DNA from 3 places in the Rhodoferax fermentans genome. Region 2 is predicted to be linked to each of the others. Evidence: predicted binding sites of a transcription regulator. Region 2 holds the regulator's gene; each other region holds the start of a gene.

Region 1 (7,131 bases), 2.4 Mb from region 2:
TGGGCTCATCCACCATCGCCTGGTACGGCACCTCAAAATGGCTGGAGGCCACCCACCACAACTTTCCACAAAGCTTGGCCGATGTGCCCCTGCTGCTGCCCACCACACACACGGCTGTACGCGACCGCCTGGACCTGTGGTTTGAGCAACGTGCCATTCGCCCCCGCATCGTGGGCGAATTTGCCGATGGCGCCTTGCTGAAAACATTTGGGGCCAGCGGCATGGGTGTATTTCCAGCGGCGGCTTGGGTGCACGACGATTTGCTGGCCCGCTACGCGGTGCAACGCCTGGGTTCGTGTGAGGGGGTGACCGAGCACTTTTTTGCGATTGGCACAGAAAAGAAAGTGCAGCACCCGCTGGTGCAAAGGCTGCTGCAGCCCGTGCTGTAACGGGCTGCGTGGCCTGCGGCGTGTTGTGGACTCAGGCTTTGGGCTGGGTCGGCGCACTGCGCACACTCAGCAGCATGGTCAGCGCCAAGATGCCTACCACCACCCCCAAAGACACACCCACCGGAATTTTGTAGATGTCAATCAAACACATCTTGGTGCCAATGAACACCAGAATCACCGCCAAGCCGTAGTTGAGCAAATGGAACTTGTTGGCCACCGCCGCCAACAGGAAATACATGGCACGCAAACCCAGGATGGCAAACACATTGCTGGTCAGCACAATAAACGGGTCGCTGGTGATGGCAAAAATCGCCGGGATCGAGTCCACCGCAAAAATCACGTCAGTGAGCGCAATCAGGCAGATCACCATGAACAAGGGGGTGGCGATTTTTTTGCCGTTTTCTACCGTCCAGAAGTTCTCACCATCGTAGTTTTGGCTCACTGGCAGCAACTTGCGCAGCAGTTTCAGGGCCGGGTTGTCATTGAGGTCCGGCTCCTTGCCAGCCGCCCACCACATCTTCACGCCGGTCAGGATCAGAAACGCGCCGAACACATACAAGATCCAGTGGAACTCGGCCAGCAGCCAGCCCCCCACCAGGATCATGACAGTGCGCAACACAATCGCGCCGATGATGCCAATCATCAGCACCCGTTTTTGAAATGCTGTGGGAACGGCAAAGTAGGTGAAGATCATCAGGAACACAAAGATGTTGTCCACCGCCAGCGACTTTTCAATCAGGTAACCGGTCAAGAACTCCAGCGACTTGGTGTTGGCCAATTCGGTGGACCCGGTGCTGTCTTTGACCGCCCACCAAAACAGGCCATTGAACACAAAGCTCAAAGCCACCCAGACCAGCGACCAATGCAGTGCCTCTTTGACACCGATATCGTGCGAGCCTTGTTTCTTGAGCACCACAAAGTCAATGAACAACGACACCAGCACAATGGCGCCGAAAGTGACCCACAGCCAGAGCGGAGCAATGGTTTGCATACATACCTTCCAAGTTGGTGATCGGCCACCCTGTCAAGGGGCTTTGCGGATGCTGCCGACCCAATCGGCAACACAGCAGTGGCCAAAGTCTAGTCGTTTATAACCATGTTTGTTCTGAATAAACCGCCATAACAGTTCGTAAAAACAGGAGTGTTTCAACGCATTTGCCTGCTTCTCCAAAAGCCCTTGGGACGGCAACATCACCCCGTTCAAACACTGCCCTATCGGACTGCCCATGCCTTATGCAATATCTTGGTTTCTGGTTCTGATGCTCCTGGCCATCTGGTCCATGACGGCTTGGGCGCTGCATGCTGTCGCGGCATGGTCAACAACGGGCATCGGTCAACTAGCGGATCAGGCCCAGGCTTGGGAACAGGTGGTGCTGCCGAACTGGGTGGTGCTGTGGTTGCCGCCGGAGTGGATGGACGCGATCAGTGCCAGCACAGCGGTCGTGCTGCCATGGTTTCAGTCTGTCCTGTCCGAGCTGCCGACTGTGGCGCACTGGTTCGGCCCGCTGGCTTGGGGTTTGTGGGGCGTCGGTGCTGTCGTTCTGCTTGCGGGTGGCGGTGCGCTGCATGCCTTGATCGCGTCGATGCGCCGGGCAACACACCGATGAAACCCGCTTGGCGCGATCAGTTTCGCCAAGCGCTGCCCAAGCGCGACACGCTGGCAGCCCACCCCTGGCTCAAACCCGTGGCCAGGCACGTGCTTGACCCCCAGTTGTGGCGACTCCAGCACGAAGCGGTAGCGCGTGGGGTCGCGGTGGGAACGTTTTGGGCTTTTACCATCCCGTTTGCCCAAACCTTGGTGGCCATTGCCCATTGCACCTGGTGGCGCGCCAATATCCCTGCTGCGGCGGCCATGACCATGGTCACCAACCCGCTCACCATCGGCTTCTGGTTGTGGCTGGCCTACCAGCTGGGCGAAAGCATCCTGGGTGCACCCATCAGTTTGGCAAGTGACGGTGGCACCAGGTCTTGGATCGAGGCGTTTGGCTGGCCCACCCTGCTGGGCATGGGGCTGTTCGCCGTGGGTGGTGCGGCCTTGGGTTACGGCGGGGTCAAGCTGATCTGGCGGCTGCGCGTCGGGCTCAAGCTGCGGGCGCGCAAAACCAGGGCTTGAGCCGCCCACGGTCACGTCGGCCAGCGATCTTTCCTTCATAGCAAAAATAGCCTCTGGCCCTTATTGAATAAGGGCTACGCACTATTTTTTTAATAGCTGATTATTAAATGCAGCGGCCTTTTTGAGCTGAAAATAGCAGGGTGCGTGGGCGTAAAATTCGCGCTCGCTTAGAAACGTCACACACCTGCATGCATATCCGTCGCGACGTTCTCGCACTGGCTACTCCTGTCTTTTTTGAGCAGTTTTTCGTCACACTGCTTGGCACGGTCAACACCATCATGGCTGCCCGCATCGGACGCGATGCGGTCTCTGCCATTGGCATGGTGGATGCCATCAACCTGATTGTGTCCTCTCTGTTCTCTGCGCTGGCGATCGGGTCAACGGTGGTGGTGGCCCAATGCATCGGGCGGCGTGAACGCAGCCGTGCCGGTGCCGCAGCCAGCCAGTCGCTGGTGATCTGTGGTTTGCTCGCGCTGCTGCTGGGCGGCCTGTGTGCGGTGTTTCGGGAACCAATGTTGTTCTGGTTGTATGGCGCACCCAGTGCCACCGTACAAAACTACATGGAGCAGTACCTGCTGATCACCGCCTTGAGTTACCCGCTCACCGCGCTGATGCTGGTCACCAGCGGTGCACTGCGCGGTGCTGGCGAGACCCGATTGGCCATGCAGGCCAACGTGCTCATGAACGTGCTCAACGTGATCCTGAGTTACGTGCTGATCTACGGCATGCATTTGCGTACCGAATGGTTCACCATCGATGTCTCCAGCTATGGTGTGACCGGGGCTGCGGTTGCCATCAGTCTGGCGCGACTGGGCGGCACGGTGTACCTGTTGGCCATGCTGCGTCGTTACCAACACCTGCTGCCACTGCAGTTGCGCAGCTTTCACTTCGACGGCAAGCTGCTGCGCGCCCTGTTTGCCATCGGCATTCCCGCCAGTGTGGAGTCGCTGGTGTTCAACGGCGGCAAGCTGCTGGTGCAGGTGATGGTGGTGGGCATGGGCACGGTGGCGATTGCCGCCAATTTCATCGCCTTCTCGGTTGCCCTGCTGCTCAACATTCCGGGCAATGCCCTGGCCGTGGCGCTGACCACACTGGTGGGTCAGGCCGTCGGGCGCGGTGATGAGGCAGATGCCGAGCGGGACATGTGGTACGTGCTGAAACTCGCGGGCATCGCCATGCTCGGCATCGGCATGGTCTGTGCACCGCTGGCACAGTGGATCGTCGGACTGTACTCACGCGATGCGGAGGTGATTTCACTTGGCGCCACGCTGGTCCAACTGAACTGCCTGTTCCTGATCGCTTACCCCACGACCTTTGTGCTGCCCAATGGTTTGAAAGGCGCGGGTGATGCACGTTACGCCATGTTCACCACACTGATCGGCTTGTGCCTGTTTCGGCTCTGTCTGGGTTATGCCTTCGGTGTGCTTCTGGGCTGGGGCGTGGTAGGTGTCTGGCTGGGGATGTTCACCGATTGGCTGGTGCGCAGCGGCTTGTACCTGGCGCGGCTCGCAGGAGGACGCTGGAAAGGCCGCCACCTGCTGAATTAGCGGCTTGACCGGCCTGACCTGCCCCCGGATCGGCGCATCAAACTCCCTTGACCATTGTCAATACGGCGGGCAGAACAGCGCCTAAACTTGTTCCGGTCAGCGTTGAAATTCAAACTACATGGGCGGCCTATGTCATTGGAATGGAAAGATGGCTACAAAATCGGCCATGACGAAATAGATGCACAGCATCAGCAACTGTTCAAACTGGTCAACACGGTGCTGGCGGCCAAGGACAAAGCGACGCTGACAGCCTGTGCCATGGCCCTGTTCAAATACACCCGTGAGCACTTTGCCCACGAGGAGGCGCTGATGCAGCGCCTGGACTACCCGGCGATGGCCGCGCACAAAGCCCAACACGAGAGTCTGATCTCCCGCCTGAACGAGGTGTCTGCCCGCATCGCCAACGGCACGCTGGACCACCAGGTGCTGGAAGTGTTCTTGACCGACTGGCTGCTCAACCACATCGCCAACTCGGACATCAAGCTGGCCACTTACATTCAGGCAACCGTCGAATAAACGCCGGTCAACGGGTCACAGGGGGCGGCCCAAACGCTTTTCGACCTCGCGTTTTTCCCAATCCGGCCCCAGCACCCAGGCGGGCCGGAACACCCGAAAGGCATGCGACAGCAACGCCAGGCCCCAGCCCAGCATGACCCAGTAGAACCACAAGGTGTGTGGTGAAAAAATCAGGTTGACGGCCAGCAGGCCAAGGTTCACCACCACATATTTCATCAGGTGCAGGTAGAAGCCACGCAGTTTGCGGACCTGGTCAAAAGCGGCCTTTTCTTGTTGTTCGGTGATCGTGAGAGCGGGGTTGTTCATGTTTGGCTCCGGGTTCAGGGTTGAGAAGTCGACCTCGAAAACCGCAGCCAATGATTTGAGGGACTCGGTGCTGGCTGGCTCACCCGCCTCGATGCGTTGCACGGTGCGCACACTCAGACCACTGGCATCAGCGAGCTGTTGTTGTGACCAACCGTGTTTCAAGCGAAGTTTTTGAACTGACATGTCCGGATTCCTCTGTGCTGCGGAGACCTCAGTGTCCAGCCAAGGCCTGCCAAAAACAACGACAGCATAACGACAGAGACACGCCAAACAGCCGACAACGGGCCGCCAGACCGACTTTTCGGCCCATTTCGGCTGGATTTCTACCGTTTTTGTCTGCCCAGGCAGAGCTGGTCAACATGGCAAGGGCGGGCAACGCACACCTGTGGTGGCCAAGCTCATGCGGGCGCACCTATTGCCTTACCCTTCAGGTGCACCTCTGCCACATCAGAATTCAGGCACAAAAAAAGCCCGCAGCGGGTGAGGCTGCGGGCTTTTTGGTGTTTCGCTCAGCTTGGCTGATCAGCGGTCGTTCTTGGAGAAACGTTTTTGCGCGTCACGTGGCACAAACACCTTGCCACCACCTGCCGGTTTGGCAAAGGCTGGCTTGCCAAAGGCCGGTTTGCCAAACGCGGGCTTGCGGTCGCCAAAGTCAGCGCGCGGCGCGAAGTCACCACGTGGTGCGGGTGCACCGGCGCGGCTACCGGCAAAGCGGTCGTTGAAGCCGCCTTTGCGTTCGTAGCTGAAACCTTCACGCGGCGCAGCTGCCGGGCGCTCGTCACGCTGGGCAAAACCACCGGCTCTATTGTTTTGATAGCTATCTGCGCCCACTACACGCGGGCCAGAGGCATTTCTGTCATTAAAACCGCCACGGTTGTCGTTGAAACCACCGCGGTCGCCGCCGAAGCCGCCACGGTTGCCACCAAAACCACCACCGGCCGGACGGCCACCGCCGCCAAACTTGCGGTCATTACCGCCCCGGTTGTCACGGCCACCAAAGCTGGGGCGCGAGTCCGGCATACGTTGCTGCGGCTCCAGGCCCGGCACCACTTCGGCCTTGATCGGCTGACGGCTGTAGGCTTCGATGTCAAAAATCTTGCGGCGGTCACGGAACTCGGCAAAGGTGATGGCCAGGCCATCACGGCCAGCACGACCGGTACGGCCAATGCGGTGGGTGTAATCCTCGGCCTTCATCGGCAGACCAAAGTTGAACACGTGGGTGATGGTGGGCACGTCAATACCGCGCGCCGCCACATCGGTGGCCACCAGGATCTGGACATGACCCTGGCGCAGCGCCATCAGACGGCGGTTGCGCAGACCCTGGCTCAGTGCACCGTGCAGGGCCACGGCGTCAAAACCGTCTTGCTGCAGGTCATTGGCCAAGCCGTCGCACTCGATCTGGGTGCTGGCAAACACAATGGCCTGGTTGATGGTGGTGTCGCGCAGCCAGTGGTCCAGCAGCTTGCGTTTGTGCTGGGCGTTGTCGGCCCAGAACAGCACCTGCTTGATGTTGGCGTGTTTTTCTTGAGGGCTGTCGATGGTGACGCGCTGGGGTTCGCGCATGACGCGGGCGGCCAGTTGCTGGATGCGCGGCGCAAAGGTGGCGCTGAACATCATGGTCTGTTTGCGGCCAATGGTCAGCTGGTTGATCTCGGCCAGGTCGTCCGAGAAACCCAGGTCGAGCATGCGGTCGGCCTCGTCCACCACCAGGAATTGCACCTGGTCAAGTTTGATCTGCATCGAGCGTTGCAAATCCAGCAAACGGCCCGGGGTGGCCACCACCAGGTTGGCGTTCTGCAACTTGGCAATCTGCAATTGGTAAGGCATACCACCCACGATGTTGGCGACACGCAGACCACGGCAATGTTGCACCAGGTCGATGGCGTCATGGGCCACTTGCTGGGCCAGTTCACGGGTCGGGCAAACAATCAGCGCACCCGGGGTCGGGGCGGTGAAGTGGCGCGGGTTGGTCGGGTCTTTGCGCTTGGCGCGCTTCGGGGGAGCTTCACCCTTGGCAGCAGCTTCCGCCACAGCGCGTTGGTAGTCTTCGCGCTCTTTGGCTTCGGCCTGGGCCATCTGGGTCAGCAAGGTGTGCAACACCGGCAGCAAGAAGGCTGCGGTCTTGCCGCTACCGGTCTGGCTGGAGACCATCAGGTCGATAAAACGGGAGTCTTTGGCACCTTCGCTGTGGCCTTGCATGGCCAGCGGAATGGTTTTTTGCTGCACGGTGGTGGGCTGGGTGAAGCCCAGGTCTTTCACC
Region 2 (7,131 bases):
AAGCAGGCCGGTCGCCCGGTGTATTCGTACCGTCTGTCGATTGTTCACTTCTGGGCACTGATCTTCACCTACATGTGGGCGGGTCCCCACCACTTGCATTTCACCGCGCTGCCTGACTGGACCCAATCGGTGGGTATGGTGTTCTCCCTGATCCTTTTGGCACCCAGCTGGGGTGGCATGATCAACGGCATCATGACCTTGTCTGGTGCCTGGCACAAACTGCGTGACGACCCCATCCTGCGTTTCTTGATCGTTTCCCTGTCGTTCTACGGCATGTCGACCTTCGAAGGCCCGATGATGTCCATCAAGACGGTGAATGCCTTGTCTCACTTCACCGACTGGACTGTGGGCCACGTGCACTCGGGCGCCTTGGGTTGGGTGGGTATGGTCACCATGGGTTCCATGTATTACCTGATTCCTCGCCTGTTCGGTCAGAAGCAGATGTACAGCGTCAAAGCCATTGAAGTCCACTTCTACACGGCCACGATTGGTATCGTGCTCTACATCGCCGCACTGTGGATCGCTGGTGTGATGCAGGGTCTGATGTGGCGTTCGATCAATGCCGACGGCACCTTGACCTACACGTTTGTTGAATCCGTGAAGGCCAGCTTCCCGTTCTATGTCTTGCGCTTGGTGGGTGGTTTGTTGTATCTGGGCGGTATGGTCGTGATGCTTTGGAACACGATCAAAACAGCGACCAGTGGACGGGCTGTGTCAGTCAACATCCCTGCTGTTGCAGCGCACGCTTGAGGAAAAAATATCATGGCGAATTCAAATAACGAAGGTGGTTTTTCCCACGGTGCCATCGAGTCCAACAATGGCTTGATGATTGTTTTGATCCTGATTGTTCTGTTGTTTGGTGGTTTGGTGGAAATTGTTCCGCTGTTCTTCCAAAAGACAACCACTCAAGCAGTTGCGGGTTTGAAACCCTATACCGCGCTTGAGTTGGCGGGGCGCGATATCTACACCCGTGAGGGCTGCTACAACTGCCACTCGCAGATGATCCGTCCGTTCCGGGCTGAAACGCTGCGTTATGGCCACTATTCGCTGGCGGGTGAGTTCGTTTACGACCATCCCTTCCAGTGGGGTAGCAAACGCACGGGGCCTGACCTGCACCGTATCGGCGGCAAGTACAGCGACCAATGGCAGATCACCCATTTGAACAACCCGCGTGATCTGGTGCCTGAGTCGATCATGCCTGCGTACCCCTGGTTGTCCAAGGCGATGGTGGATGCAGACAGTCTCCCTGCTCACATGAAAGGTCTTCGTACGGTTGGTGTTCCCTACACGGATGAAGACATCGCTGGTGCAGCTGAGGCTGTGAAAGGTAAAACCGAGATGGAAGCACTGGTTGCTTACCTGCAAGGTTTGGGTCTGCACGTCAAATAAACCGGGATGCAGTGATGGAAATTGATGTCAACACTGCAAGAGTTGTGGTTACTTTGCTGAGCTTTGTCATGTTCATCGGGATCATGGTGTGGGCTTATTCCAGCAAGAACGCTTCTGAATTCGATGAGGCCGGGAAACTGCCTTTCGATCAAGACTGACTCAGACACTGAGAGGTAAAAGAAATGAGTGATTTTGTAAACGGATTCTGGTCCATGTATGTCGCGGGCCTGGTCGTTGTGAGTATTCTTGCGTGCCTGGTTCTGCTGGTCATGTCGGGCAAAGCCAAGGCCATGACCGCCAGTGACAACACCACCGGCCATGTGTGGGATGACGATCTGCGCGAGATGAATAACCCGCTGCCCAGGTGGTGGAGTTATTTGTTTGTGCTGACCGTGATCTTTGGTTTTGGCTACCTGGCGCTGTACCCAGGTCTGGGAAGTTACCCGGGCCTGCTGGGCTGGACCTCCAGTGGTCTGCATGCTGCCGAGATCAAACAAGGTGAGGAACAGACCGCGCCGGTGTATGCACGTTTTGCCAACATGACGCCTCAAGACATCGCCAAGGATCCGGCGGCGATGGCCATTGGTGAACGTTTGTACAGCAATAACTGCGCGCAATGTCATGCGTCTGATGCCCAAGGCAACAAGGGTTTCCCGAACCTGACCGATGGCGATTGGCTGCACGGTGGTACACCTGAGAAGATCACTGAGACCATCCAGCTGGGTCGGGTCGGCAACATGCCACCGATGGCCGCAGCGCTTGGTACCGAAGACGATGTCAAGAACGTGGCTCAGTACGTGTTGAGCCTGTCAGGCAGCCCGCACGATGCGGCCAAGGCCGCTCTTGGCAAAGAGAAGTTTGCTGTCTGTGCCGCCTGCCATGGCGAAGATGGCAAAGGTATGCAAGCCCTGGGGTCCGCCAATTTGACAGACAACATCTGGCTGCACGGTTTTGGTGAAAAGGCCATCATCGAACGCATCAACAACGGCGTGGTTAATGTCATGCCTGCACAGGCCTACCATTTGACTGAGCCGCAAATCAAGGTGCTGACGTCTTACATCTGGGGTCTGTCCAACAAGCAGTAAGCATGTTGGTTCTGGGTGGGGACTGAGTCCCACCCGCGCCAGAGCTGGACGCATGATGAGAGGGAAACAGCCATGTTTCCCTCTTTTTTGTTATAAGGTCAATTGTTCTTTGCAGAACCTGAGGATGAAAGAGGTATGCCGATGAGAAACGAGTCTCTGAACGACGACAAACCCTGGTGGTCTTACGGTCACGTGTGGCTGGTAATCAGCGGCCCGGTGGCTGTCATTCTTGCGTGTATCGTGACTTTTTATTTCATTGCCAACAGCCCGAACCAGATCGTCTCGGGTCAGGACATTGAAATAGAGCACATCAGGTCGTCAAAAACCATCGAGAGTGGTGACGCACCCGCGATGATGGCGCGCAACCACGCGGCCACGGGTGTCATCCCCGCCCCCAAAGCGTCTCCTGAGTTGCCGACGAAGTAAGGGCTACTTCGGGTTGACGATGTCTTGCAGCGCGCTGGTGTTGAGGATGTGCACGTGGCGCTGCTTGACAGCGACGATGCCGTCCTCGACAAACCGCGAGAAGGTTCGACTGATGGTTTCCAGTTTGAGACCCAGGTAGCTGCCAATCTCTTCCCGGGTCATTCGCAGGATCAACTCCGACTGTGAAAAACCGCGTGAATGCAGACGCTGCGCCAGGTTCAGCAAAAAGGCTGCCAGACGTTCTTCGGCCCGCATGCTGCCTAGCAGCAGCATCACACCATGTTCACGCACAATTTCACGGCTCATGATTTTGTGAACGTGGTGCTGCAAGGCATTGACCTCTCTTGACAGTGCTTCAATCTGGGCAAAGGGCATGGCGCAGATTTCGGCATCTTCCAGAGCCACCGCATCGCAGGAGTGGTAGTCGTTGACGATGCCATCCATGCCAATGATTTCCCCGGCCATCTGAAAACCTGTGACCTGATCGCGCCCGTCTTCAGAGGTGATACACGTCTTGAAAAAACCGGTGCGGATCGCATACAGGTTGGTGAAGCGTTCACCGTTATGAAAAAGGGTCTCACCACGCTTGACCTTGCGCCTGGAGCCAATCATTTCATCGATACGATTGAGTTCGTCCTGGGTCAGGCCAATGGGCATACACAGCTCGCGCATATTGCAGTTGGCACAAGCGATTTTGATGGTCTCATAGTTCATGATCACGATTTTGACATTGTTCTTCACCAACAGCTGACAAATGTCAAATTGGGCTTATTCGGTTTCTCCCTCTTGGTTGATCAATATCAAGTGCCAAAAAGAGGGCAAGCGGCACAGTTACAGCGTCTGAAATAAGGGAATTTTCAATGATCGAATCTGCAGCAGAACCCATCTCCGAAGCTTTGATCCGGCAGTACGATGTGTCCGGGCCCCGGTACACCTCCTACCCAACCGCTGATCGCTTCGTGGAGGCATTTACCGCTCAGGATTACGCTCTGGCGCTGGAACAGCGTCGCTCGGGTGCGGCTGCGTTGGCGCTGCCACTGTCTTTGTATGTGCACATCCCGTTTTGTGAGGCCTTGTGTTACTACTGTGCCTGCAACAAGATCATCACCAAACACCATGACCGGGCGGCGGCTTACCTGCGTTATCTGAGCCGGGAAGTCGACCTGCACACCCAACACATGGGTCTGGGGCAGGCCGTGTCACAACTGCATTTTGGTGGCGGTTCCCCCACCTTTTTGTCAGACGCCGAATTGCGTGACCTGATGGCCTTGTTGCGCCGCAGTTTCAAGCTGCTGCCGGGTGGTGAATATTCGATCGAGATCGACCCCCGCACCATCGACAACCAACGACTGGATGTGCTGGCTGAGCTCGGCTTTAACCGCCTGAGTTTTGGTATCCAGGACTTCGACCCGGCGGTACAAAAAGCGGTGCACCGCATCCAGCCCGCAGAGCAGGTGTTTGCGCTGGTGGCTGCAGCGCGCGAGCGCGGTTTTGAATCGGTCAATGCGGACCTGATCTACGGTCTGCCAGAACAGACCCCCGAGTCGTTTGACCGCACCCTGGCGCAGATTGTGGAACTGCGGCCTGAACGCATCGCTTTGTATGCCTATGCCCACTTGCCAGAACGCTTCAAGCCACAGCGCCGGATCTCCTCGGTCGAGATTCCAACGGCTGCCGCCAAGGTGTCGATGTTGGCCCGTTCGATGGCAGCCTTCATGGCGGCGGGTTATGTGTACATCGGTATGGACCACTTCGCTTTGCCCACTGACTCGCTTGCCATTGCCAAGCGCCAGGGGCGGCTGCATCGCAATTTCCAGGGGTACAGCACCCAGCCCGATTGCGACATGATTGGCCTGGGCGTATCGTCGATTGGTCGGGTGGGTGCCACCTACAGCCAAAACGCCAAGACGCTGGAAGAGTATTACGACTTCCTCGACCAGGGGCAGTTCCCGATTGTGCGGGGTCTGGCGCTGTCGCGTGACGACCTGGTACGCCGGGGTGTCATCATGGCGCTGATGTGCCAGGGGCAACTCTCCTACGAGTCCATTGAGTCGGCCTATCTGATTGATTTCAAACAGTATTTCGCCAAGGAAATGGAAGTGATGCAGGCCCAGGTGGAGCAGGGCCTGGTGACACTGGAGGAATCCGGTATCCAGGTGACCACCAAGGGCTGGTTCTTTGTTCGGGCGGTGGCCATGGTGTTTGACCGCTATTTGCAAACTGACCGTACACGCACCAAGTTTTCCAAAATCCTCTAACCTGAGGGCATGCAAACAGCCCTCGCCACCACCGCCTTGTTCATGGGACTCGCAGGCGGCCCCCACTGTATTGCCATGTGTGGCGCAGCTTGTGCCGGTATTGGGCGTGCTGCGGGTGAACGCCAGCTTTCGGCCATGTGGGTCTTTCAAGGTGGCAGGGTCCTTGGTTATGCGGCCATGGGCGCGCTCGCTGCCGCGTCAATGCAGGGCCTGGGCTGGATGACGGTGCAAAGCGCGGCCTTGCGGCCGGTCTGGACACTGTTCCATGTGGCAGTTCTTGTGCTGGGTCTGCTCTTGGTCTGGAACGCGCAGCAACCCATCTGGCTCGAACAACTGGGCAAAAAAATCTGGGCCAAGGCGCGCAGCCTGGTGGTCAGTCGGGGTTTGTCGGGCACCCTGGCTCTGGGGGTGTTGTGGGCTCTGTTGCCTTGTGGCCTGTTGTATTCGGCGCTGCTGGTGGCTGGTTTGTCAGGGCATGCGGTGGACGGTGCCCTGGTCATGGCCTTGTTTGCCCTGGGCACCACGGTGTCGATGATGCTCGGGCCCTGGTTGTGGCTGCGTTTGGGACGCAACAGCCAGGGGGATTGGGGTGTCAGGCTGGCTGGCCTGGCCCTGGCGGGTAGTGCGGCCTGGGCGCTGTGGATGGCCTACGCCCACGATCAGGCGCCTTGGTGTCTGCCTCCCGGATAGGTTGACTGAGCTCAAAGACGTAGCGTTCGTTCAGCTGGATGGGCGCCAGCGGCTGGCTGGGATAATCCAGCCCATGCAACCCAAGTTTTCCGTAGAACCCCAAAGATGGCGCCTGTCCGTGGCGCCTATGCTCGATTGGACTGATCGCCATTGCCGTTATTTCCACCGGCTGCTGTCGCGCCAGGCCCTGTTGTACACCGAGATGGTGACCACCGGCGCGCTGATCCATGGGGATGTGGCGCGCCACCTGCGTTTTAATGTGGAGGAGCAACCCGTCGCCCTGCAACTGGGCGGCAGCGATCCCGCCGATCTGGCCACCTGCGCCAAATTGGGCGCGGAATGGGGGTACTCGGAGATCAACCTCAATTGCGGCTGCCCGAGTGAACGGGTGCAGCGCGGCGCGTTTGGCGCTTGTCTGATGGCCGAGCCGCAGCTGGTGGCGTACTGTGTCAAGGCCATGGTGGATGTGGTTGATGTGCCGGTCACCGTCAAACACCGCATTGGTATCGACCAGGTGGAGAGTTATGACTTTGTTTGCGACTTCATCGGCGCAGTCAGTCAGGCGGGTTGTTCCACCTTCATCGTGCATGCACGCAACGCCTGGCTCAAAGGCCTGAGCCCCAAGGACAACCGCGACATCCCGCCGCTGCGCTACGACTGGGCCTACCGCCTCAAACGTGATTTCCCGCAGCTGACCATCGTGCTTAACGGTGGTATCACCACCACCGAACAGTTACAGACCCATCTGGCCCAGGTCGATGGGGTCATGCTTGGCCGCGAGGCTTACCAAAACCCGTGGTGGCTGACCGAGTGGGATGCGCTGGTGGGGGCTTCACCGGCTGCTGGTGAACTCAGCCGCGAAGCGGTGGAGCAGCAGATGGTGGATTACATGGGGCGTGAACACGCCGCCCACGGCACTCCCTGGCCAACGATGGCCCGGCACATGCTGGGTCTGCGCCATGGACTGCCGGGTGCGCGCCATTGGCGCCGTGTCTGGAGTGACCACAGCCTCAAGACCTTGCCCCCAGCCCAGGTCATGGCCATTGCTCATGGGCACCAAAAAACATAGGAAATTGACTTTTGGCCCTTTATTTGAAAGGGCTGGATGCTATGGTTTTTTTGACAAACGATGCTGTTTTTTCGTGGTCAAACTGCTCTCGCCCGCACCTGTGGGTGGCTGTGTGCCAGGCTGCGTCACCGCTGTGCCAAGTCAGGCAAGTTATCATGATGCCGTTGTGGCAGGCCGCCTGTGAAACGCTGATGCCTTCCCACCTTTAGCCCAG
Region 3 (7,131 bases), 3.3 Mb from region 2:
ACGCAAACCAATGCCGCACGTACCCAGGCGATCATGCTCAGCAGCGACCCCGTGCTCGAAGCGGGCCTCAAAGAAGCGATGGCCGACACCACCGCCCAGATCAGCAAGATCCAGAAAACCATCGAAGACGACGAACTCACCGATGACGACCGCCAACAGATGAAAGTCATCGCGGCCAACCGCAAAAAGATGATTGAGGCACGCACGGCTGCCGTCAAGGAACGCTCCGAAGGCCGCCCCGAACAGGCCACAGCCATTGTGAAAGACAGCTTCCAGCCCGCCATGCAGGCCTACCAGCAATCCCAGCGCGACTTTGTCACCCTGCAAGAAAAGTCCTTCCTGGCCACCGAAGAAGAGTTTGCCCACCGCGCCCAGAACCTGATCTACCTCACCGGTGCCATGATGCTGCTGCTGGTGGTCGGCATTCTGGTGGGTGCCGCCTGGCTCATCCGCTCCATCCGCCAACCGCTGGACACCGCCAACAACCTGGCCGCCAAGATTGCCCAGGGAGACCTCAGCATGGCCATCGACACCAGCCGGAGTGATGAATTTGGTGACCTCATGAAGTCCCTCTCGAGCATGAACGCCTCGCTAGGCACCATGGTCAACCAGGTGCGCCACAGCACCGACAGCATCGCCACCGCCAGTTCTGAGATCGCCCAAGGCAACAACGACCTGGCCCAACGCACCGAACAAACCTCCAGCAACCTGCAGGCCACCGCCTCCAGCATGGACCACCTCACCCAGACCGTGCAACTCAGCGCCGACAACGCCCGCCAGGCCAGCTCCCTGGCCGCCAACGCCTCCAGCGTGGCCGAGCGCGGTGGTGCGGTGGTGCGCCAGGTGGTCAGCACCATGGAAGAAATCAACGACAGCAGCCGAAAGATCAGCGACATCATCGGCGTCATCGACGGCATCGCCTTCCAGACCAACATCCTGGCATTAAACGCAGCCGTGGAAGCCGCACGTGCTGGTGAACAAGGGCGTGGTTTTGCTGTGGTAGCCAGCGAGGTGCGCTCTTTGGCCCAGCGCAGTGCCGAAGCCGCCAAAGAGATCAAGATGCTGATCAACACCTCGGTCACCAAAGTGGCCTCTGGCACCCAGCTGGTCTCGGACGCAGGCAGCACCATGAACGACATCGTGCAATCGGTGCGCAAGGTGGCCGATGTGATTGGCGAGATCACCGCCGCCTCGGGTGAACAAAGCAGCGAGATCTCGGGCATCAACCAGTCCATCGGCAACCTGGACCAGATGACCCAACAAAACGCCGCGCTGGTCGAACAAAGTGCGGCCGCTGCCGAGAGCCTGCGTGATCAGGCCGAACAGCTGGCACAAGCGGTGGCGGTGTTCAAGACCGATGGCCAGGCACTGTCCATGGCCCAACGCCCGCCACGCGACATCACACCACGTGCGCCCTCGCTGGGGCACAAGGCAGCAGCGGCACCCGCCCCCAAGAAGCTGGCGGCCTCGGTCAAACCGGCAGCTGGCAAGCCTACGGCGCCCAAACCCGCGCTGGGCAACAACCCGGCGCCTGCCAAGGCGGCAGCTGGGGCGGAGTCGGATTGGGAGAGTTTTTAAGCCAGTTCGGCGATCAATTCGATCTCGACACAAGCGCCCATCGGGATTTGTGCCACACCAAAGGCGCTGCGGGCGTGGGCCCCTTTTTCAGCACCAAACACCTGGCCGATCAACTCGCTGGCGCCATTGGTCACCAGGTGTTGCTCGGTGAAGTCTCCAGTGGAGTTGACCAGCGACATGAGTTTGACAATGCGTTTGACACGGTTGAGGTCACCCACCGCCGCGTGCAAAGTGCCCAGCAAATCGATGGCAATCGCGCGTGCTGCCAGTTTGCCTTCTTCGGTGCTGATGTTTTTGCCAAACTGGCCCACCCAGACTTTGCCGTCTTTTTTGGCAATGTGACCACTCAGAAACACCAGATTGCCGGTCTGCACAAAGGGCACATAGGCCGCAGCGGGTACAGCAACCGCAGGCAGGGTGATGTTGAGTTCAGCGAGTTTGTCGTAAATGCTCATGATGGTCCTGTGTATGAAAAATATGCCGCTAGCCCTTTTGGATTAAGGGCTGGGTGCTGCAAAAAAAGAAGCGCTAAAGGGGCCAATGAACGCGTTTGGCTGCGCTCATGCGGTTTCCAGTTTAGCCTGCGCTCCATCGTCCGGCGAGCAGTTGGAGCCATGGCAGCCTTCAATGGCGCTGGTGGGCAAGGCGTCTGTCAGACGCACCTGGCCGGTGGTTTCGTCGTAGCCAACATGTCGCAAGTGCTGCGCCAGCGCCGCATCCATGGTGTTGGCGTGTTGCGAGAACCAGATGCTCAACTCGTCAGCCATCTGCCGCACCACGGCCAGCTCACCGGCATCACCGCGCTTTTTCCCATCACGCAGCACCCTGAGAACCATCTGGTGGTGGACTGTGTGACAGTTGTTGCCAGAAAAACCTGTGTCTTTCATCCAGCGATCTTCGCGTGCAAAGTGGCTCTCGGTGTGTTCAACCAGGGCGGTCCAAAGCGCCATCAATTGCGCATCGTTTGCCTGCACAACTTGCGCCAGCAAATCGATAAATTCCTCATGGGTCTGATCCATTACTGGCACACCCATCTCAAAACTCTCCGACCACCGCAACTCTGCCATACCGATTCCTTTTTTCAACGAAGCCGCGAGCATAAACACATGTGCTTGAGGTGATTTGACCCACATCACACGAATGGGAGGTTCTGGCCTGACAAGTCGCTTGTCAGTTGTCTTTGATGTGCATCAATACAAATTTTGCTATACGAATCTAAATTGCGTTGTGCAAAAAACCAACCGAGATTGGTTGGCCAAAAAGCATATTTGAGGAGCAACTCATGTTTCAGGTTCGTATCCATGGCCGTGGCGGCCAGGGGGTGGTCACCGGTGCCGAGATGTTGTCGATCGCAGCCTTTCTGGGCGGACGCCATGCACAGGCTTTCCCCAGTTTTGGTTCGGAGCGTACCGGCGCCCCGGTGGTGGCGTTCTGCCGGATGGATGACAAGGAGATCCGCTTGCGTGAACCGATCATGCAGCCCGATGCCATCATCATCCAGGACCCCACTTTGTTACACCAGGTGGATGTGTTTGGTGGCCTCAAGACGGACGGCTATATCTTGATCAACACCACCCGCAGTTTCAACGAGATGGGGCTGGAGGAGTTCGTCAAAGGGTTTCGCCCTGAGCGCCTGTTGCTGGTGCCTGCGAGTGAGCTGGCGGTGAAACATGTGGGCCGTCCGCTGCCCAACGTGCCTTTGCTCGGGGCGTTTGCCGCCCTGTGTGGCCTGATCTCGCTCGATGCGGTGCTTAAGGCCATCGACCAGAAGTTTTCTGGCGCGGTGGCCAAGGGCAACCAGGCCGCTGCCAAAGAGGCGTTTGAGAGCGTGATGCTGCAGCAACAACAGGTCAAGGAGACACAAGATGCTTGAACAATGTGAAGGCTCCCATGCCGTGGCGCAGGCGGTGGCACTGAGCCGTCCGGAAGTGATCTGCGCCTACCCGATTTCCCCGCAAACCCACATCGTTGAAGGTCTGGGTGAGTTGGTGAAATCTGGTGAGCTCAAGGGCTGCGAATTCATCAACGTCGAGTCCGAATTTGCCGCACTCAGTGTGGCGATTGGCTCCTCGGCTGCCGGGGCGCGCTCTTACACCGCGACCGCCAGCCAGGGTTTGTTGTTCATGGCCGAGGCGGTCTACAACGCCTCGGGCCTGGGCTTGCCGATTGTGATGACGGTGGCCAACCGCGCCATCGGCGCGCCGATCAACATCTGGAACGACCACACCGACAGCATGAGCATGCGTGATGCGGGCTGGTTGCAGCTGTTTGCCGAAACCAACCAGGAAGCGCTGGACCTGCACATCCAGGCGTTTCGCATTGCCGAGGAACTCTCTTTGCCGGTGATGGTGTGTATGGATGGTTTTATCCTGACCCACGCTTATGAGCGGGTCGACATGCCGGACCAGGCGCAGGTGGACAAATTTTTGCCGCCTTATGAGCCACGCCAGGTGCTGGACCCCAGCGACCCGGTCACGATTGGTGCCATGGTCGGGCCCGAGGCCTTCACCGAGGTGCGTTATCTGGCCCATGCCAAACAGATGCAAGCCCTTGATCTGATTCCACAGGTTGCTACAGAATTCAAAGCAATCTTCGGGCGTGATTCGGGTGGCTTGATCAAGACCTACCAAACCGAGGACGCCGATACCATCGTGATTGCGCTCGGCTCGGTGCTGGGCACCATCAAGGACACCGTGGACGATTTACGCGCCCAGGGGCACAAGATCGGTGTGCTGGGCATCACCTCGTACCGGCCGTTCCCGATCTCGGCCATCCGCGATGCCACGGTGCGGGCCGAGCGTGTGGTGGTCATTGAGAAGTGTTTTGCCGTGGGCGTGGGTGGCATTGTGTCGCGCGATGTACGCAGCGCAGTGCGCAACCGCCCGCAGCCGGTCTACACCGTGGTGGCGGGGCTGGGTGGGCGCGCCATCACCAAAGATTCGGTGAACAAATTGTTGCTGCAGGCTATGTCGGACAAGCTTGACCTGCTCACTTTTCTGGATCTGGACTGGGCGGTGGTTAACCGCGTGCTGGACCGTGAAAAAGCCCACCGGCGCTCTGGTCCGGTGGCCGAGGGGGTGCTGCGTGACCTGGGTACGGTCCACACCCGTCTGTCCTGAAACCTCCAAGAAGGCAAGATCATGGAACAAACACAGGTCAAGTTTTACCAGACCGGCACTTTTACCGTGGGCAACCGGCTGCTGTCGGCGGAGCAGCGCAGTGTGCAGGCCAATGTGCAGCGCAGCAATTCGCTCAACTCGGGCCACCGCGCCTGCCAGGGTTGTGGTGAGGCGCTGGGCGCCCGCTACGCCATCGACGCCGCCATGGCGGCCACCAAGGGCCAGCTGATTGCGGCCAATGCCACTGGCTGCCTCGAGGTGTTTTCCACCCCCTACCCGGAAACCTCCTGGCAGATGCCCTGGATCCATTCGCTGTTTGGCAATGCCGCAGCAGTGGCCACCGGCATTGCCGCTGCAATGAAAGCCAAAGGCCGCAGCGATGTGCGGGTGGTGGCGCAGGGCGGGGATGGTGGCACCACCGACATCGGTTTTGGCTGCCTGTCAGGCATGTTTGAGCGCAACGACGATGTGCTCTACATCTGTTATGACAACGAGGCCTACATGAACACCGGGGTGCAACGCAGCAGCGCCACACCACCGGCGGCGCGTACCGCCACCACCATGGCGATAGGTGAGCACCCGGGCAACGACTTTGGCCAAGGCAAAAACGTGCCACAAATTGCCATGGCGCACGAGATCCCCTATGTGGCGACTGCCACCGTGGCGGACTTGCGTGACCTGGAATACAAGGTCACCAAGGCGATGTCGATCCATGGCGCGCGTTACATCCACATTTTTGTGCCCTGTCCGCTGGGCTGGGGTGCAGCCTCACACGACACCATCAAACTCGCCCGGCTGGCGGTTGAGAGTGGCGTGTTCCCAGTGTTTGAGGCCGAGCGTGGTGAGGTCACCGGTGTGGCCAAGATCCGCCGCCAGGTGCCGGTGGAAGACTATCTGCGACCGCAAAAACGTTTTGCCCATCTGTTTGGCAAACAACCCGATGTGGCCACGCTGGCCCGCTTGCAGGCGCGGGCTGACCGCAATATCCGCCGTTTTGGCCTGTTGGAAACCAATGAGCTGAGGTAAATCATGCAAAAACCCTTTGCCATCACGCTGGACGTCGGCAGTTCGCTGGCCAACCACACCGGTTCCTGGCGCACCTCGCGCCCGGTTTATCTGAACCGCATCCCCCCGTGCAGCCACGAGTGCCCGGCGGGTGAAAACATCCAGGCCTGGCTGTTCCATGCCGAGTCGGGCAACTACGAGGCGGCCTGGCGCACCCTGGTGGAAGACAACCCGTTTCCGGCCATCATGGGCCGGGTCTGTTACCACACCTGCGAGGGCGCCTGCAACCGTGGCCAGCTTGACGCGGCCGTGGGCATCAATTCGGTCGAACATTTCCTGGGTGACCAGGCGATTGCCCAGGGCTGGAAGTTTCCCGCACCGGCACCGGCCAGTGGCAAAAAAGTGCTGGTGGTGGGCGCCGGGCCATCGGGCTTATCGGCGGCCTACCATCTGGCACGCCTGGGCCATGCGGTCACGGTGTTTGAGGCCGGTCCTTTGCCGGGCGGCATGATGCGTTTTGGTATTCCGCAGTACCGTCTGCCGCGCCAGGTGCTCGACGACGAAGTCCAGCGGGTGGTGGATCTGGGCGTGAGCATCCAGTACAACACCAAGGTCACCGATGTGTTGCAGGCCAAGCAGGACGGCGGTTTTGACGCGGTGTTTTTGGCTGTGGGAGCCCACATTGCCAAACGTGCCTACATCCCGGCCGGGGACTCGGCCCATGTGCTGGACGCGGTCTCGGTGTTGCGCTCGATGGAGGGTGAAGACAAACCGCTGCTGGGTCGCAAAGTGGTGATTTACGGCGGTGGCAACACAGCGATTGACGTGGCGCGCACCGCCAAGCGCCTGGGTGCCACTGAATCGATCATCGTCTACCGTCGCAATCGCGAAAAGATGCCCGCCCACGACTTTGAGGTGGAAGAAGCTTTGCAGGAAGGCGTGTTGATCAAGTGGTTATCCACCATCAAACAGGCTGGGGACGCCTCTATCACGGTCGAGAAAATGGTGCTCGACGACAAGGGTTTTCCGCAACCTACGGGTGAATTTGAGACCCTGGAAGCCGACTCGGTGGTGCTCGCACTCGGCCAGGACGTGGATCTGTCGCTGATCGAGAAAGTGCCTGGTCTGGTGGTGCAGGACGGTGTGGTACAGGTCAATGCCCAAATGATGACTGGCCACGCTGGCATTTTTGCCGGTGGTGACATGGTGCCCGCCGAGCGCAATGTCACGGTGGCCATTGGCCACGGCAAAAAAGCCGCGCGCAACATCGATGCCTGGCTCAAGGGTGAAGTCTATGTGGCAGCGCCCAAACACAGCGTGGCCACTTACGACAAGCTCAACACCTGGTACTACAGCGACGCGCCCAAGACCGTGCGCCCGGTGCTTGACATCATCCGCCGCCAGTCCACGTTTGAGGAAGTGCAGGGCG

Evidence for each region. Region 2 encodes FNR, which switches genes on or off when oxygen is low (the NO sensors DNR and NnrR bind a similar motif). Its sites were predicted from a motif close to TTGATNNNNATCAA; they were not measured.
Region 1: RF819_RS05340 (bacteriohemerythrin) is a predicted target of FNR. The motif match lies at 4,097-4,110, and genes of this name have one in related genera.
Region 3: RF819_RS00850 (2-oxoacid:acceptor oxidoreductase family protein) is a predicted target of FNR. The motif match lies at 2,759-2,772, and genes of this name have one in related genera.

What each region holds. Positions count from the first base shown of each region.
Region 1 is NZ_MTJN01000002.1:1,094,442-1,101,572, forward strand. It holds gene RF819_RS05315 (LysR family transcriptional regulator) at 1-389, shown strand, start outside; gene RF819_RS05320 (TerC family protein) at 421-1,380, opposite strand; gene RF819_RS05325 (hypothetical protein) at 1,616-1,996, shown strand; gene RF819_RS05330 (DUF2062 domain-containing protein) at 1,993-2,502, shown strand; gene RF819_RS05335 (MATE family efflux transporter) at 2,691-4,049, shown strand; gene RF819_RS05340 (bacteriohemerythrin) at 4,179-4,565, shown strand; gene RF819_RS05345 (helix-turn-helix domain-containing protein) at 4,581-5,054, opposite strand; gene RF819_RS05350 (DEAD/DEAH box helicase) at 5,394-7,131, opposite strand, start outside.
Region 2 is NZ_MTJN01000002.1:3,470,164-3,477,294, reverse strand. It holds gene ccoN (cytochrome-c oxidase, cbb3-type subunit I) at 1-750, shown strand, start outside; gene ccoO (cytochrome-c oxidase, cbb3-type subunit II) at 763-1,389, shown strand; gene RF819_RS16140 (cbb3-type cytochrome oxidase subunit 3) at 1,404-1,547, shown strand; gene ccoP (cytochrome-c oxidase, cbb3-type subunit III) at 1,572-2,474, shown strand; gene RF819_RS16130 (hypothetical protein) at 2,616-2,900, shown strand; gene fnr (fumarate/nitrate reduction transcriptional regulator Fnr) at 2,904-3,614, opposite strand; gene hemN (oxygen-independent coproporphyrinogen III oxidase) at 3,761-5,158, shown strand; gene RF819_RS16115 (sulfite exporter TauE/SafE family protein) at 5,168-5,848, shown strand; gene dusA (tRNA dihydrouridine(20/20a) synthase DusA) at 5,922-6,917, shown strand.
Region 3 is NZ_MTJN01000002.1:172,215-179,345, reverse strand. It holds gene RF819_RS00865 (methyl-accepting chemotaxis protein) at 1-1,578, shown strand, start outside; gene RF819_RS00860 (RidA family protein) at 1,575-2,033, opposite strand; gene RF819_RS00855 (hemerythrin domain-containing protein) at 2,139-2,645, opposite strand; gene RF819_RS00850 (2-oxoacid:acceptor oxidoreductase family protein) at 2,861-3,451, shown strand; gene RF819_RS00845 (transketolase C-terminal domain-containing protein) at 3,444-4,697, shown strand; gene RF819_RS00840 (thiamine pyrophosphate-dependent enzyme) at 4,719-5,723, shown strand; gene RF819_RS00835 (NAD(P)-binding protein) at 5,727-7,131, shown strand, end outside.